Regions from separate parts of the Pseudoalteromonas carrageenovora IAM 12662 genome, predicted to be linked through region 3. Evidence: predicted binding sites of a transcription regulator. Region 3 holds the regulator's gene; each other region holds the start of a gene.
The links. The regulator LexA, encoded in region 3, represses DNA repair genes until DNA is damaged. The targets are predictions, from matches to a motif close to TACTGTATNNNNATACAGTA.
Positions count from the first base shown of each region.

Region 1: a site for LexA is predicted at 1,381-1,400, ahead of ruvC (crossover junction endodeoxyribonuclease RuvC). Genes of this name have one in related genera too.
Region 2: a site for LexA is predicted at 1,273-1,292, ahead of ALFOR1_RS11600 (YebG family protein). Genes of this name have one in related genera too.

Region 1 is NZ_LT965928.1:2,219,829-2,223,111, reverse strand. It holds gene ALFOR1_RS10035 (ABC transporter permease) at 1-1,321, shown strand, start outside; gene ruvC (crossover junction endodeoxyribonuclease RuvC) at 1,449-1,973, shown strand; gene ruvA (Holliday junction branch migration protein RuvA) at 1,976-2,593, shown strand; gene ruvB (Holliday junction branch migration DNA helicase RuvB) at 2,601-3,283, shown strand, end outside.
Region 2 is NZ_LT965928.1:2,562,050-2,565,332, forward strand. It holds gene dsbB (disulfide bond formation protein DsbB) at 1-409, shown strand, start outside; gene ALFOR1_RS11590 (DUF6170 family protein) at 411-713, shown strand; gene ALFOR1_RS11595 (ComEA family DNA-binding protein) at 736-1,032, opposite strand; gene ALFOR1_RS11600 (YebG family protein) at 1,345-1,659, shown strand; gene efpL (elongation factor P-like protein EfpL) at 1,750-2,322, opposite strand; gene ALFOR1_RS11610 (MmcQ/YjbR family DNA-binding protein) at 2,528-2,914, shown strand; gene ALFOR1_RS11615 (GNAT family N-acetyltransferase) at 2,954-3,283, opposite strand, start outside.
Region 3 is NZ_LT965928.1:161,192-164,474, reverse strand. It holds gene coxB (cytochrome c oxidase subunit II) at 1-490, opposite strand, end outside; gene lexA (transcriptional repressor LexA) at 970-1,587, opposite strand; gene ALFOR1_RS00810 (PaaI family thioesterase) at 1,765-2,205, shown strand; gene ALFOR1_RS00805 (hypothetical protein) at 2,216-2,596, opposite strand; gene ALFOR1_RS00800 (DUF7218 family protein) at 2,828-3,079, shown strand; gene ALFOR1_RS00795 (hypothetical protein) at 3,210-3,283, shown strand, end outside.

The DNA of each region.
Region 1 (3,283 bases), 1.6 Mb from region 3:
TTTAGGTATGAGTGCGCTAACGGTTTTTTTATTAATGTGGCTTTTTAGTAACAATATAAAAATTACCCTTATTTTATTTGTGTCTACTTTAGCGCTTATTGGTGTATTATTTTTACTGTCTAAACTTATATTTGGCGGTGGGCGTAAACTGGGTTTAAAACCGGGTAACAGCTGGTCTTTGGCTATTGCGTCTATTCAAAAGCGTGCAAACGTAAATGCTGTGCAGCTTATTAGTTTTTCGTTAGCGATTAAATTATTGTTGTTTTTAATTGTACTTAAAAACGACATGATTTCTGATTGGCAATCACAGCTTCCAGCTGATGCGCCTAATGCCTTTTTAGTGAATATTACTCAAAATGAGCTTGAGCCAGTAAATGAATATTTAGCGCAAAATGATATTCAGGTGTCAGACTTTTACCCAACCATTCGTGGGTGTGTAAATGCGGTAAATGGCGAGTTGGTTGCGCGTAAAGTATCGCTGCAAGACAACGAGAAAAAAGACGAAGAAGCTCGCTCGGGTATTGGCCGTGAGCTAAACCTAACTTGGCTTGAAGACGTACCAGCGCAAAACGAAATTATAGAAGGGCAGTGGTTTGGCGAAGGTGCAGTAGGTGAAGCATCGGTTGAGGAGTCAATGTTAGAACGTTTAGACGTTGAAATAGGCGACACCTTAACGTTTTTAATTGGTGCGCAGTCGTTTGACGCTAAAATTACCAGTGTCCGCAAAGTAAATTGGGCGACGCTAAAACCTAACTTTTTTATAATTTTAAGCCCCGACGTACTTAAAGACTTTCCGGCGACTTATATTTCATCGGTGCGTATAGAGCCTGAGCAAAAACGAGACTTTAGCCAGCTATTACGTACTTACCCAACAATAACCGCAATTGATGTTGATAACTTTGTTAAACAAATTCAATCAACTATTCAGCAAGTGTCGTTAGCTATTGGGTTTGTACTTGCCATAGTTGTACTGTGTGGTGCGCTAGTGCTTATATCGCAAGTACAGGCAAGTCTAGGTGAGCGTATGCAAGAAATTGTAATTTTGCGAACGCTGGGTGCTAAAGGACGTTTAATTAAAAATGCGACGTTATATGAGTTTTTATTATTGGGTGCTTTAGCGGGTTTTGTTGCAGCACTATTTAGTGATGTAGCGCTTTTAATTGTGCAGCAGCAAATGTTTGACCTAGCAGGTAAATTACACCCCGCTATTTGGCTTATAGGGCCTGTATCGGGTGGTGTATTTGTGGCCGCGCTTGGCTACTTTATGATTGCCCGTAAACTTAAACAAAATACTCAAGGGTTAGTTCGCGCATTAGCGTAAGCTATACTTTGAAACACTAAACGCCCACTTAATTTGTGGGCGTTTTTGTTTTTACTTGTTACTGGTAATTTATACAGTGCTCTGGCATTATTAGCATAATTAAAAAATAACAATAATGGAGCCCTTTTTGGCTATTATTTTAGGGATAGATCCTGGCTCACGATTAACCGGCTATGGTGTTGTGGCGCATCAGGGCGCTAAGTTTACTTACTTAGGCAGTGGCTGCATAAAATTGGCCGATCATCCTTTTCCTATCAGGCTTAAAATGATTTACCAAGGGATCACGCAATTAATTGAGCAATTTTCGCCAGAAACTTTCGCCATCGAAAAAGTATTTATGGCGCACAATCCCGATTCGGCTTTAAAACTAGGCCAAGCCCGAGGAGCCGCTATTGTAGGTGCTTCTATGGCGGATTTACCGGTATTTGAATATTCAGCAAGGCAAATTAAACAAGCCGTGGTGGGTAACGGCGGCGCCGATAAATCGCAAGTACAACATATGGTAAAAAATATTTTAAAATTACCAGGTACGCCTCAGGCTGATGCAGCCGATGCACTTGCTATTGCTATTTGCCATGCTCACTCAGAACAAAATTTAATTAAACTAGCGGGTAGCGCAAGCAAAACCGTTAGAGGACGTTTAAGGAAATAATTATGATTGGCCGCTTAAATGGCATTTTAGTCGAAAAACAACCACCCGAAATTTTATTAGAAGTAAGCGGTGTAGGTTACGAAGTTCAAATGCCAATGACCTGCTTTTATGACTTACCAAACATTGGCGAAAATGCGATTGTTTATACTCATTTTGTAGTGCGCGAAGATGCACAGTTATTATTTGGATTTAATAATAAAACGGAACGTGCACTATTCAGAGAGCTATTAAAAGCTAACGGAGTAGGGCCTAAACTCGGGTTAGCTATATTATCGGGCATGTCGGCTAAGCAATTTGTGAGCTGTGTAAATAACGAAGATGCTACTTCTTTAGTTAAGCTACCTGGTGTTGGTAAAAAAACAGCTGAGCGCCTAGTACTTGAGATGAAAGACCGATTAAAAGATTGGGGCAATGATTTATTTACACCATTTAGCGACAGTGCCGTTATTGAGCCTATGAGTGATGCCACAATTGCTAATAATGCTGCCGATGATGCGGTATCAGCATTGGTTGCACTTGGTTATAAATTGCCACAAGCGCAAAAAGCAGTAAAATCGGTTAGTAAACCAGATATGTCTACTGAGGTTCTTATTAAAGAATCTTTAAAATCAATGTTGTGAGTAACCCATGATTGAAGCGGATCGCTTAATTGACGCGACTGAAAAAACTAACGAAGACACCATCGATCGTGCAATAAGGCCAAAACTGTTAGCCGACTACCGAGGTCAGCCACATGTTAAGCAGCAAATGGAAATATTTATAGAAGCTGCTCGTAGCCGAGGCGAAGCGCTCGATCATTTATTAATATTTGGCCCGCCAGGCTTAGGTAAAACAACGCTTGCGAACATTGTTGCTAATGAGCTTAACGTAAGCATTAAAACAACCTCAGGTCCTGTACTTGAAAAAGCCGGCGACTTAGCTGCGCTGCTTACCAACCTTGAAGAGGGTGATGTACTGTTTATTGATGAAATACACAGGCTAAGCCCACAAGTTGAAGAAATACTCTATCCAGCAATGGAAGATTACCAACTTGATATTATGATAGGTGAAGGCCCAGCTGCGCGTTCTATTAAATTAGATTTACCTGCATTTACGCTTATTGGTGCGACTACGCGAGCAGGATCGCTAACGTCACCGCTTAGAGACCGCTTTGGCATTGTGCAGCGTCTAGAGTTTTACTCAGTAGCCGACTTATCACATATTGTAGGGCGTTCAGCACATTACCTCGATTTAGAAATGTGCGACGACGGCGCAACTGAAATTGCAAAGCGCTCGCGTGGTACGCCACGTATTGCCAACCGTTTACTTCG
Region 2 (3,283 bases), 1.2 Mb from region 3:
AGCGCCGTGCATTATGTGCATCTATCAGCGTACCGCTGTGTTAGGTTTATTAGGCGCAGGTATTATTGGCTCGGCTAAACCTCAAAACAAACTTGTAAGAGCCTTTGCATATTTAGTGTGGGGTGTATCGAGTATTTGGGGTTACCTAATCGCCCGTGAACATATCGATATGCAAACCACTACAGATCCTTTTGCATTTAGCTGTGAGTTTGAACCAAACTTCCCATCGTTTATGCCGCTGCACGAGTGGATCCCAAGTTTTTTTCAAGCAACAGGTGATTGTGGCAATATAGATTGGCAATTTGCGAGCTTAAGTATGCCAGCTTGGATGGAAATCATATTTGCATTATTTACTGTAACGTTATTTATTTTAGTAACTTGCCGTTTATTAATTAAAAAGACGATTTAATATGTTCACCTTTTTTTCTAGCCAAATAGATGAATTAAAACAGCTAAAAATTCGCCAGCGTCAGCAGGTAATTGCTTTGTCTTTAAGCATGCTTTCACCTACTGATAGAGTGTTACTGCGTATTATAAAGCTAGTACTGCTTAGCCCATTGTTTTTAATATTTACTGTGTTCAAAGGGTGGATTTTAATTCCGTTTTTAATTATTGGCGGGCTTTGCTACCCATTACTCACTACACCTATCGAAATTAACTTTGCAAAAAAACATCTAGCTGAAGCATTAAAACAATATAACCAGAGCAGTTAGCGCTCTGGTCATACCTGCTTATCTAAAGCGATATTTTACCTTCTAGTTTTTCTAATAACTTTTTACCAATACCTTTAACATTTGATAAATCACTTAAATTTTCAAAATCACCGTTTTCTTGGCGATAATCAACTATGGCTTGAGCTTTTTTTTCGCCAATCCCCGGTAACTGAGCAAGCACCTTTGTATCAGCGTTATTTATACTCACGGTCTCAAACTGTGGCATTTGCTTTGTTACTTCCGGTAATTGCGCGTTTACAGCAGTAATCGGCAGTAAAAATAGTAACCCCACAACTAGTAAGCTTTTTATAGTTTTCATTTGTTCGTCCTTATTACTCTTTTATGAGTTTTTAAATATTGCTCAGGAAAGTCAATAAACAAGGAACAAAAAGTTCGTCACTTAAAGAGTACCTAAACGCATTATCACCATGATCCGAAATCCTGAAAATGCAGCTGGCACAACAAGTGATTGCTTAACTAAAGTAAAGTTACAGTTTTTTGTCAAATTTAAGACAGCGAAAATCAATACTCTTAGCTTGCAAAATCCTTCGCAAACCATTACTGTACATAAAAACAGTAATATAATGGTTTTTTATAAACCACAGTACCACGCAAGCTTGCAGGAGAAATCATGGCTGTTGTTGTTAAATATGTTGTAGAACGAAACGGAGTTGAGCGCATGACGTTTACTACCAAAAAAGAAGCTGATGCCTATGACAAAATGCTGGATATAGCTGAGTCACTTGAATTGATGTTAGAAAAGGTAGATGTGCCGTTAAGCGAGCAACAAGTCGAATCATTAGCACTTGAAATTGCAAAAAGTAAAGATGACTTTATGGCAGTACTTAAAGGTGGCAAAGAGCCTGCAGCAGCTAAGGCACCTACAAAAAATAAGAAAGCTGATAATATAGCGCCAATTAAAGACGACGAGCAGCAAGCAAGCTAGCCGTATTAAAAAAACACATAAAAAGGGAGTAACTAATGTTACTCCCTTTTTACTTTGAGCCCTGTATTTATATGGGCTAAAGGTTTGGTATTACTTTTCAGCACGACCCATAAATTTGTGTTCTACTGTATTAATACGGATGCGATCGCCTGTAGAAATATGCTCTGGTACAGAAATAGTTAAGCCAGTAGAAAGCTTTGCTGGTTTAGAGCGAGCACTTGCTGAAGCACCTTTAATTGAAGGGTCTGTTTCTTCAACAACAAGTTCAACACTTGAAGGTAAATCAAGGCCTACCGGAGCGCCATCAATAACAATTACGTGTACGCCTTGCGTTTCTTCATTAACGAATTGAATTTCTTCTGCTATTGCATCTTTATTTAAGTTATACGGCGTGTAGTCTTCATTATCCATAAACACATATTCATCGCCATCTACATACGAAAGCATCACTTCACGACGAGTAAGGTCGGCAAGCGTTAACATATCACTGTCTTTAAATGTTTCGTCCACTTTAGCACCGGTTACTACATCGTATAAACGCATACGGTATAAGCTACCACCTGCACGACCCTGCGGCACAGAGCGCACAATATCTTTTACAACTAAAACACGATTATTAAAATCAATAGCCGTACCTTTTTTAACTTCACTCGCCTTTGGCATGTGTGTATTCCTATTATTTTTGTGATTGGCAGAAACATACCACGAACTAGATTTTGTTCAACAATTAAGTTGATCTTATAATATACATTTACTGTATTAGGTTGTATTAGCTTGCAAAATTCTAATTTATACTAAAATACATATAATCAAATGAACAAAAAACTGCTATGGTAGCTTTACCGAGTATGACTTCAAGGAATGGATCATGGACCAGACTAAAGTACATGAGTATTTAATTAAAAAACCACTTGTGCAGGTTACTAAACCATTTGCGCAAGAGGTTGACGTTTATAAAGTGAATCATAAAATGTTTGCTACTCTTGCTGTTGGCAATGATGGTGAAACAAACGATGATGGAGAAGTTATTTGGTGGCTTAATTTAAAGTGTGATCCTGACGAGGCGCTTTCGTTGCGTGACATTTTCCCAGCGGTGATCCCTGGTTATCATATGAACAAACGTTTATGGAACACTGTTATTCTAGACGGCACAATTCCACAAGGTGAAATTGAGCGAATGATTGATAACTCATTCAGTTTAGTAGTAGAAAACATGCCAGAAAAAGACCGACAAGCTATTTTACTTCATTTGTAGGCATTTTTGGGCTAGGCGTTACTAGCCCATTAAAATACCCTAAAGCTTCAGTGTATAAATTAAATCATCATACAGCTTACCACTAATGCTATGGGAGCTTGCAAGCGTTTCTGTATGCGTTAAACCACACTTACTCAGTACCTTTTCAGAATTAATATTCCCACGTGTTACCACAGCTTTATACTGGCTTATTTTGCACTCATTCCATGCCCAATCTATCACAGCCCTTAAAGATTCTGTGGCATAACCATAGCCAAAATACTCTGGCATAAATAAGTACCCAAGCTCTGCTGTATCTCCATCATAAGTAAAACCTGTTACCCCAAGCAAAACATCTGAAACCTTATCTGTTACAACTAAACACAATGG
Region 3 (3,283 bases):
CAAGCAAATAATTTGGATTTTTATCTGCAAGGTTGGCTATTTCATCTTGAGGGGTAGATAAAATTGAGTAAAACGCGACATCCTCACCCATGTATTCGTAATGCCACTTCCACTGCGAACCCGTAATTTTAATGGTTAAATCAGCTTTGCTGGCATCTTCCATTGCAATAAGTGTTTTAGTGGCAGGGATTGCCATGGCAATTAAGATAACAAATGGGATGGCAGTCCAAAGTATTTCTACTTTAGTACTTTCATGAAATTGGGCAGGTACTGCCCCTTTAGATTTACGGTGATGAATAAGTGCCCAAAACATAATTGCGAACACTATCACCCCAATCACACAACATATTAAAAATATGGTCATGTGTAGCTGATATACATTATTGCTTATATCGGTTACGCCTTTGCGCATATTGTATTGGCTATTTGCCATTACATGCTGCGGAAAAACAATCAATACAAACCACAAGGTAGAGGTCAGTTTACCCATGTGACGGCTCCTTTGATGCTATTGCGAGTGCAAAGCGAAGAGGCATACGGCTTAAACGCCTATTCGTTATTTTTATTATTTAACCAATCTTATTTGTTTCAATTGGTATTGCTGTGCCAACAAAGATTTTGTGTATATTGTGTGTTCTCAAAACTAAAAGCTGTGAGTTATTGTTAGCCCAGCAAATTAACAATTAGCTAAAAAACATACAACAAGCAAGTTTCAGTATAAAAAACAAACAAGTTGTATTTTAAAATTAGCCTTAATTACACCAACATAAATACAAATTTAATAATCAAAAAACGAGCAAAAATAGGGGGTGTATCACATAAAAGAAGAGTTAAGTACGAGTGCAAAAAAGTTTACAGCTTAGATAACTTTATGTCTGCTTTAGTATTGCTAAAAGGTGGGTTGTTAAAACAAAAATGCACACTAAAAAGTGCGCATTTATAAATTTACTATCTAATATATGCTAGAAATTACATCCAATCGGCGTTTCTGATTACACCTACCGCTAAGCCTTCAATATTAAAAGACTCATTTTCAAGGTCTACTTCTATTGGCGTAAACTCTTCGTTTTCGGCGTGTAATAATACTTTACGGCCTGCTTTTTCTAGGCGTTTTACGGTTACATCTTCATCTACTCGTGCAACCACAACTTGTCCGTTTTCAGCGGTTTGAGTGCGATGTACAGCCAGTAAATCGCCATCCATAATACCAATGTCTTTCATACTCATGCCATTTACACGAAGTAAAAAATCGGCGGCAGGTTTAAACATCAAAGGGTCTATTTTGCAGTGGCTCTCAACATGTTCTTGCGCCAAAATAGGAGAACCTGCAGCAACACGCCCTATAAGTGGTAGGCCTAACTGCTCTGGCTCTTCTTCTTCAATTAATTGAATTCCACGGCTGGCGCCTGGCTTCATCTTAATTACACCCTTTTTAGCAAGCGCTTTTAAGTGCTCTTCTGCTGCATTAGCACTTTTAAAACCTAATGTTTGCGCTATTTCGGCACGTGTAGGAGGCATACCAGTGTCTTTAATAAAAACTTTAATGAGTTCTAGTATTTGAGCTTGGCGTTTCGTTAATGGTCGCATACAACTGGTTTTCCATACAGTACATTTAACTGTGAGTATATACAGTTAAATAAAAATCGCAAATTTAAATTGTGCTTTAAAATAGCTAAACTAAAAGCATGTGTGTACATTTTAGGCATTTATAAAATTCACATTTATGAAATGCAATAAACTTGGTTTTAATTCAAAGGAGTAATCATGAGTATTTGGCACCAACCCATCACTTTAGAGCTTTGCAAACAGTTAGAAGAAGGCATTGACGGCCAAGGCACATTAATGAAAACCATGGGTATTGAAGTCACAGAAATTAGTGATGATTACCTAGTTGCCACTATGCCTGCCATACCTGAACATCATAATCCTATGGGTATGGTTCACGGTGGTGCAAATGTAGTACTTGCTGAAACAGTAGCAAGCTATGCTGCTAATTTTGTTGTCGACTTTACAAAATTTTATTGTGTAGGGCAGGAAATTAGCGCAAGCCATTTAAAAGCGTCTCGCAATGGTACTTTAACTGCAACCGCTAAGGCTTTCCATATAGGTAAACGTAGTTCTGTGTGGGAAATAAAAATAACAAATAGTCGCAATGAGCTATGCTGCGTATCAAAAATGACCGCAGCAGTTGTAGAGCGCAGGTAATTACTTCTTTTTATTTTTCGATAGGATAAATCGTAATTTCCATACCTGCACCAATCGCAGATATACGGAGCAGTGTGTCTGCATGTAGGGCTTGGTTAAAGCACTTAGGTGACGTGCCCGATTCAAAGCCAATATCAAACGTTCTTCGCGAGCAGCTTAGCCATTGTTTAAGCGCATTACGTGAACACGACTCAATAAGCTCGCACAAGTGGTTAATAGCTTTATCTGGTGTTGATATTTCACCTGAGGCTTCAATACGCGCAAGTTGACGATATTCGTCTTTATCATAATGCAAAACCGTCGCGTTTTTCTTTAAGTCTGCCACTAAGGCGCTAATATCATGTTTAGACTCAAGCTCTAGATCTACATTTAAAAATTGAATTTCCGACATTGTCTGCTTTTTACCCTCTTATAGTTTCATCGCAAACTTTAACGCAGTTTTACTTTTATACCAAATTAACAAAGCAGTAATCCTTGCTTTATCTTCATAAATGCACTTTTTAACGCTTTTGGCACCTAACTTGCTCGTTTTAATTAAGCTGGCTTAATTGCTTAGTTTTACAATTAAACAATGAAATTAATACACACACTGTGTAAGTAACGATTTTTAAGGAGCATTAAAATGGTAGATCATGGTCCACAAATTAAAAACGACGATCAGTACGATGCACTTCGCGATGAGGGCATGAGTAAACAAAAAGCAGCACGTATTGCCAATAGCAATACCCATAAAACAGCTGTTAAAGGCGGCAAAGCCTCTCAGTATGAGCAACGTACAAAAAAACAGTTATACGACAAAGCAAAAGAGGTGGGTATTAGCGGGCGATCTAAAATGAACAAACAAGAGCTAATAAATGCCCTGCGTGAAAGCTAAAATTAACTAAAATCTATTGATGTCATTAAAGCCTCATATTTATAAACTTATGAAAAACTGCGACAAAATGCCGCAGCAAAAGCGTGGGAAGCTATAATAAACTAACGCTAAAAATAATAAGAAGATAAATATGAGCAAAAAAATATTTAAGCGTGCACGCAAATTACATAAGTGGCTAGGCTATTTACTTGCCTTACAAGTTTT